DNA from 2 places in the Buttiauxella noackiae genome. Region 2 is predicted to be linked to the other one. Evidence: predicted binding sites of a transcription regulator. Region 2 holds the regulator's gene; the other holds the start of a gene.
What was found. The regulator CRP, encoded in region 2, controls carbon source genes, mostly activating them, when cyclic AMP is high. The targets are predictions, from matches to a motif close to ATGTGANNNNNNTCACAT.
Positions count from the first base shown of each region.

Region 1: IX31_RS04430 (glycoside hydrolase family 3 N-terminal domain-containing protein) is a predicted target of CRP. The motif match lies at 2,697-2,714, and genes of this name have one in related genera.

Region 1 covers NZ_JPRU01000001.1:986,076-990,262, forward strand. Annotated here, with positions in the region: RNA gene rprA (antisense sRNA RprA) at 1-44, shown strand, start outside; gene IX31_RS04430 (glycoside hydrolase family 3 N-terminal domain-containing protein) at 175-2,556, opposite strand; gene IX31_RS04435 (glycoside-pentoside-hexuronide (GPH):cation symporter) at 2,879-4,187, shown strand, end outside.
Region 2 covers NZ_JPRU01000003.1:15,543-19,729, forward strand. Annotated here, with positions in the region: gene IX31_RS15950 (YheU family protein) at 1-40, shown strand, start outside; gene IX31_RS15955 (phosphoribulokinase) at 154-1,032, shown strand; gene IX31_RS15960 (OsmC family protein) at 1,126-1,530, opposite strand; gene crp (cAMP-activated global transcriptional regulator CRP) at 1,846-2,478, shown strand; gene IX31_RS15970 (YccS/YhfK family putative transporter) at 2,655-4,187, shown strand, end outside.

The sequences.
Region 1 (4,187 bases), on a different contig from region 2:
CTGTGTGTAGTCTTTGCCCATCTCAACGATGGGCTTTTTTTTATCCTTTTATCCCCGTCATTCTTCAAGCTACAGCTGCGTTGGCTGCACTCACAAACCCCAGTCATTTACTAAAGTAAACTCCTGGGGATTTGCTCCCTTGCCGCCTTGCTGTAACTCGAATTATTTAGGGGATTACTTTAGATATTCAATCTTGCAATGACTCACCATTCGCCAGTTACCACCAATTACCTTAGTGTCACCAGTGATCATCACACATCCAGAGCTTCGAATATCCGCACTGGAAGCCCCGACACGAATCTCAAACTCGCCTGCTTCAACTATGCGTTCTCCGCGTCGTGACGTGAAATTCAGCATATCGGTCGGAACGCTAAATGTGAGCCGCGCACTGGCACCGGGTTCAAGATGCACCCGCTGGAACGCTTTTAATTCCTGAACAGGGCGCACCATTGATGCGACTTTATCGTGAACATACAGCTGCACAACTTCACTCCCGGACACCATCCCATTGTTGCTCACGGTGATGCCAACGCTAACTACGCCGCCTTCATTAGGAACATCTCTGCTTTCAAACTGTAGCGGACCGTAATCAAATTCAGTCCAGGTTTTACCAAAACCGAATGGGTAACGAGAACCAAAATGGAAAGCAAACGGTGTGCCGCCGCTCTTCAGTTTATGATTGTAGTAATAGGGCATCGCCCCCGCGCTTTTGGGGATGGAAACGACCAGCCGCCCGCCAGGCTCTGCATGGCCGGTAATAATATCGGCGATCGCATGGCCGCCTTCTTGCCCCGGCGCCCAGGCCATTAATAGCGCCGCAACGTTATCTTCCTGACCACCCAGGTTGTATGGCCGCCCACCGGTCATCACAACAACTACCGGTTTGCCAGTAGCAATCAACGCATCAAGTAACTGTTGCTGCACGCCAGGCAACAACAGACTATCCGTGTCTGAACCTTCTCCAACCGTACCGCTTTGGAACAAACCGGATAAGTCCCCGACGCACAGCACCACAACATCGCTTTGCTCAGCGGTTTTCACGGCCTCAGGAATCAGTGACATATCATCTGACACCGGTGATGCCTGCATCTGTTTGCCACCGCTATCACCGGGAAATACCGGCGCGCCAGCCATGCGTTTCTCAATAATGTGGCAACCTTTGCTGTAATGCACATTATCGCTGCCCAGTTGATTACGCAGAGCTTCCAGCGGCGTTGTCACTTGCGAGGTTTGCTCAAGCATATCGCTGATAATCAGATGCACCGGGAAACTATAGCCGCTCAGGAGTGCAAGCGGATCATCAGCCGTCGGGCCAATCACCGCAACGCGTGGCTGCCCCTTCAACGGTAACGTTCCGTCGTTCTCAAGCATGGTGATTGACCGTGTCGCCACGTCCCGAGCAATCTTTATGGTGGCTGCACTTTGCAGCACCACACCGCTTTCATCACGGTAAGGATGCTCAAATAAGCCAAGTCGGAACTTCTCTTTTAATACGCGAGTTACAATCTCATCGACTTTTTGCATAGTGATAAGTCCGCGCTCTACTGCTTCTGAAAGATGGCGAGCACAATCATCTTTCGGTAGCTCCACATCCAGCCCAGCATTAAATGCCAGCGCCGCAGACTCTGCTGCATCATGTGAAACACCATGATGTTGATGCAGCAAGCTCACGCCGCCGTAATCGGCCACAATCAGTCCGTCAAAGCCCCACTGCTCACGCAAGACTGTGGTCATCAGGAATTCGTCAGAGTGACCCGGCTGGTTATCAATATCGTGATAAGCCGGCATTACCGAACCCGCATTAGCGAGCTTCACCGCCATCTCAAACGGCAGCAAAAAAATATCGTTTAGTTCGCAAAAACCAAGATGAACCGGAGCGTGATTACGCGCACCTTCACTAAATGAGTGACCAACGTAATGTTTCAGCGTGGCTAACAGGTCACGGTTTTTACCCTGCAAGCCTTTGACATAATGCGTCGCCATCATCCCAACCAGCCACGGGTCCTCACCAAAAGTCTCTTCCGTACGGCCCCAACGCACATCGCGCGACACATCTAACACCGGAGCCAGCCCCTGGTGGCAGTTGGTTGAACGAGCCTCTTCGCCAATAGCAGCAGCCGCACGTTCAATCAGATCCAAATCCCAGGTCGAGCCATAATTCAGGGATGAAGGAAATAACGTAGCATCTTTGCACAACAGGCCCACCAGACACTCTTCATGAAACAGCGCCGGAATACCCAGTCGGGTTTCTTCTAACAGCGTTTTCTGTAAGCGGTTAGCGGCACGCACGCCTTCTTTGGCATCAACAATATGAGTGCCCAATGGTCGAGTAATTTGCCCCACCCCCAGTTTAATACGCTCGGTAAGTGCCGACTGTTCCTTTACCCCTGCAAATTCATCGCTTAAATCCGTGCGCTCCCGGTGGTTACCATCACTTGATAAAACCAGCCACCATGCATGCATTTGGGCAAATTTTTCTTCCGGGGTCATGCGCGACAGCAGATCAGCGACACGTTCATTTACCGGGCGGTGAGCATCCTTATAAATGGCAGACATAATATTCCCCTTTCGAGTTCAGCCATCCACGCGACTGTTCGCGAAGATAATTTTTTAATTATCAATATGGGTGATGAATGAGGGAGTAAACAATTGCCAGAATAGACTGAGAGATTACGTTTTTTGGTTTTTAACGGTAAGTGTGATGGGGTTCAAAAATATGCATGAAATAAGGAAAATTCACTACAAAGAGAATGGGATAAGAGATAACCCCGTCACAATTGATAAGAAACATAAAACATAAATTAAAAATTACAATACTCCTGTTCAGATTCACCACATATAACTAGTGGCATGTTCCGACTCTTATAAAGGTGAATGTATGTCGGTATTAACTGAAAAAATTACCATCAAAGAAAAACTGGGGTTTGGACTGGGTGACGCGGCAAGTCACATCGTGTTTGATTCTTCAGTTGCCATTCTCGCTTATTTCTATACCAATATTTATGGCTTACCCCCAGCAGTAATGGGGACTTTATTTTTGGTCGTCAGGGTACTGGATGCGATTACGGATCCTATTATGGGCGCCATTGCCGACCAAACAAAAAGTCGCTGGGGCCGATTCCGTCCGTGGTTATTGATAATTTGTGTACCATTTGCGGTAAGTTGTGTGTTGGTTTATTCAACGCCCGGTTTTGACCAAACCGGTAAAATTGTCTACGCCGTTCTCGCATATATATTCATGACATTAATGTATACCGCCATAAATATTCCATATTGCTCGTTGGGTGCTGCAATTACCTCTGATCCAAAGGAAAACCTTTCTCTGCAATCATGGCGTTTTGCCATTGCTCCAATCGGTGGTGCAATGGGTACCGCGCTAATTCTGCCGCTGGCTGATTTCATCTCCCCAACAGACAGAGCCGCGGGTATGCAGTGGGCGATGGGTATTTTTGGTGTTATTGGCTGCGTGATGTTCTTGGTTTGTTTCTTCACCACCCGCGAACGTATTACACCAGTAAAAGAAGAAAACCTGAATATTATGCGCGATCTGAAAGTTTTATTAAAAAATGACCAGTGGCGTATTTTGTCTGTTTATAACCTGGCGATGTTATGCGGTGTTGTGGTGCGAGGGAGTTTATTGGTCTATTTCGTACAATATATCCTTCATCAGGGTAGTGGCGTTATTTCTATGTTTATGCTTGCGACTACCATCGCCGCAGTATTCGGCAGTTTATTTGCAAAAACCCTTGGCAGTTGGATGTGTAAAATCCGTGCTTCTATTTGGGTAAATGTGCTGAGCGCATTAGTCGGGTTATTGTTCCTTGTACTTCCAACCAACTACTGGGTCCCGGCTTTCCTGGTACACATTGCGCTTAATATATTGCAAGGCATCAATGCTCCACTGCAATGGTCGATGATTACCGATGCAAATAACTACGGCGAGTGGAAAACCCAACGCCGTATCACCGGAATGAACGTTGCAGCGAATATCTTCATTATTAAACTGGGTGTCGCAATTGGGGGCGCATTAACCGGATGGGGCCTGGCCTGGTTTGGTTATCAGGCTGGTGTTGAGCAGCAATCGGCCGAAGCTGTACGTGGTGTGTTAATTCTATTTACAGTACTACCGGCAGTTTTCTACATAATTACTGCGATATCGATTCGTTATTACAAACTGACCGAAGACA
Region 2 (4,187 bases):
AACGGTAAATATTATGGCTCGTGGGCAGTTTCGCGGCTAAGCGTTTAACTTCTATACTGCATAATAAAACCACCCTCACCCAGCTATCTCCCTGAGAGTGAGGGCCAGCCCTTACTTACACACACTTGCTATCACCCATGGAGTTGTTGCCTTATGTCAGCCAAACATCCGGTTATTGCCGTTACAGGTTCCAGCGGCGCGGGAACGACAACCACCAGCCTTGCTTTCCGTAAAATCTTCCAGCAACTCAATTTACGTGCAGCGGAAGTTGAAGGTGACAGTTTCCATCGTTTCACTCGTCCTGAAATGGATATGGCTATTCGTAAAGCACGCGACCTTGGGCGCCATATCAGCTATTTCGGCCCGGAAGCCAATGACTTTGGTTTACTTGAGCAAACTTTCATTGAGTACGGGAGAACCGGGCAAGGTAAGTCACGCAAGTATCTACATACTTACGATGAAGCAGTACCCTGGAACCAAATCCCCGGAACCTTTACGCCATGGCAGCCACTACCAGAACCCACTGATGTTTTGTTTTATGAAGGTTTGCACGGCGGTGTGGTCACGCCACAGCATGATGTAGCCAAAGCCGTGGATTTACTGGTTGGTGTGGTACCGATTGTGAACCTGGAGTGGATACAAAAACTGGTGCGAGATACCAGCGAGCGCGGGCATTCCCGTGAAGCGGTAATGGATTCTGTGGTTCGTTCTATGGATGACTATATCAATTACATCACGCCGCAATTCTCTCGCACCCACATCAACTTCCAGCGCGTCCCAACTGTTGATACGTCGAACCCATTTGCGGCTCGCGGCATCCCGTCACTGGATGAAAGTTTTGTGGTGATTCATTTTCGCGGGCTGGATGACATCGATTTCCCGTATTTACTCGCCATGCTACAAGGCTCATTTATTTCGCATATCAATACATTGGTGGTGCCGGGCGGCAAGATGGGGCTGGCGATGGAATTGATTATGACACCGTTAGTGAAACGGTTGGCGGAAGGGCGAAATATTAATCAGGGCGATTGATCACCGCCCTTGTCATGACTTATGCCCGTTAGCATTCGATTTGCTGGTGGGCGGCACTCACAACCCCCTGCTGCTCGAAGGATAACGGATAAATTAGCCTTCAATCACTTCATAGCTATGAGTAACATTGACAGCTTTTTCAAGCATCAGTGCAACAGAGCAGTACTTCTCAGCAGAGAGATCTACTGCGCGGGAAACTGCAGCATCTTTTAACTCTTTGCCTGTCACGATGAAATGCAGATTGATATGTGTAAACAAACGCGGAGCCTCTTCACGGCGCTCAGAGGTCAGTTTCACTTCACAGTCGGTCACGGTGTAGCGGCCTTTTTGCAAAATAGAAACTACGTCAATTGCACTGCAACCGCCAACGGACATCAGCACCATTTCCATTGGGCTTGGTGCTTTATCACCAGAATTGCCATCCATAAGAATCTGGTGCCCTGAAGCGGATTCACCCAGGAAGGTAAACCCTTCAACCCATTTCACTCGTGCCTGCATGCTACTTACTCCTGTAGATAAATTACCGTTCAGAGTACGCAGATTCAGCAAATCTGGCAACGGAAGGCGACATGCGTCAAGCTGAAACGATACAACAGGAGACACTTGTCAAAAGCTATGCTAAAACAATCCAGATGCTACATCGATACATTGACGTAATGCATGTATGCAGAGGACATCACTAATTACAGGCAGCAAGAATGACTTGCATGCCATCTCCCCAAGGTGGGGAATATTCTAATTACTTGCAACGCCAGACAGGATGTTTAGCGTCCTGTCGTTGGTAGCCAGTTATAAAACAGAGGATAACCGCGCATGGTGCTTGGCAAACCGCAAACAGACCCGACTCTCGAATGGTTCTTGTCCCATTGCCACATTCATAAGTATCCATCGAAGAGCACACTCATTCACCAAGGTGAGAAGGCAGAGACGCTGTATTACATCGTCAAGGGCTCTGTGGCTGTTCTGATTAAAGATGAAGAGGGCAAGGAAATGATCCTCTCCTATCTAAATCAGGGCGATTTCATTGGTGAGTTAGGGCTGTTCGAAGAAGGTCAGGAGCGTAGTGCCTGGGTTCGTGCTAAAAGTGCCTGTGAAGTGGCTGAAATTTCATATAAAAAATTCCGCCAGCTAATCCAGGTCAACCCAGACATTCTGATGCGCCTTTCTTCGCAGATGGCACGCCGTCTGCAAGTCACTTCTGAGAAAGTAGGCAACCTGGCATTCCTGGACGTTACCGGTCGTATCGCGCAGACACTGCTGAACCTTGCTAAACAACCTGATGCAATGACCCACCCGGACGGTATGCAGATTAAAATTACCCGTCAGGAAATCGGTCAGATCGTGGGTTGCTCTCGCGAAACTGTTGGTCGCATCTTGAAAATGCTGGAAGATCAAAATCTGATCTCCGCTCACGGTAAAACGATCGTCGTATACGGCACTCGTTAATCTCCGTCTAAAAAAATGGCGTGTTACTTCAATAACACGCCATTTTTGTCTCAAAAAAACCAAATCTGAAACCCGTTTAGGCAGCAAGTGAGTTCATCCCGATGAGCTTACTCAAGTAAGTGATTCGGGTGAATGAATGCAGCTAACGCCGCTGCAGCTTTAAGTAAGAAGGGTTTATGTGGCGAAGAGTTATCTACCATCCCGAGGTGAATTACGCACTGCGACAAACGCTGGTGCTGTGCCTCCCTGTGGCGGTAGGTTTACTCGTTGGCGATCTCCAGTCTGGCCTGCTTTTCTCGTTAGTTCCTGCCTGCTGCAATATTGCGGGCCTTGACACTCCCCATAAGCGCTTCTTCAAACGTTTGATTATTGGCGGCAGCCTTTTTGCCATCAGTAGCTTGATCATGCAGTTGCTACTTTTGTATACCAGTGTGCCACTGCCTATCATTCTTGTTGTGATGGCACTTTTACTGGGTGTCACGGCAGAAATCAGCTCACTTCACGCGCGTCTACTTCCCGCTTCACTGATTGCCGCTATTTTTACGCTCAGCATGGCCGGGAATATGCCAATCTGGAAGCCGATGCTACTTTATGTCTCCGGTACGATTTGGTACGGCGTATTTAACTGGTTTTGGTTCTGGATGTGGCGCGAGCAGCCATTACGCGAATCATTGAGCCTGCTCTATCGGCAGTTAGCAGATTACTGTGAAGCAAAATACGGCATGCTGACTCAACATACCGATCCGGAAAAAGCGCTGCCTCCGCTACTGGCTCGTCAGCAAAAAGCAGTAGATCTCATTACTCAATGCTACCAACAGCTTCATATGCTGGCGGCGAATCAGCATAACGGCTACAAGCGCTTGCTGCGTGCTTTTCAGGTGGCTTTAGATTTACAGGAACACATCTCGGTAAGCCTTCACCAGCCTGCGGAAGTGCAAAAACTCGTCGAGAAAAGCCATGCAGAAGCGGTTATTCGCTGGAATGCCCAGACAATCGCGGCGCGGCTACGTGTACTGGCTGACGATATTCTTTATCATCGTTATCCACAGCGTTTTACGATGGAAAAACAGATCGATGCCCTTGAGAAAATCGCCCGACAGAATCCAGATAACCCGGTAGGGCAATTTTGTCATTACCACTTCAGCCGTGTCGCTCGCGTGCTACGCACTCAACGCCCACTCTATGTCCGTGATTTAATGGAAGACCGGCAGCGCCGTTTGCCGCTGTGGGCGGCATTAAAAAGCTATTTATCATTGAAGTCAGCGGCGCTTCGCAACGCAGCAAGATTGGGTGTGATGCTCACGATAGCCAGTCTGTTAGGTGCATTTTTACATCTGCCCAAGCCCTACTGGATTTTAATGACGGTGATGTTCGTGACACAAAACGGCTACGGTGCCACACGTGTTCGAATTCTCCACCGTTCGGCTGGCACCATCGCAGGCCTTGCCATCGCAGGTATTGCGCTGCACTTCCACTTCCCGCAAAGCATTGCCCTGGGCGCGATGTTGGTCATTACGCTGGTGAGCTATTTGTTTATTCGCAAAAGCTACGGCTGGGCGACGATAGGCTTTACGGTGACAGCCGTTTATACCCTGCAATTGATAACATTAAGTGCCGAGCAGTACATCGTCCCTCGCCTGATAGATACCTTGCTAGGCTGTTTGATAGCCTTTGGCGGTATGGTGTGGCTATGGCCACAATGGCAGAGT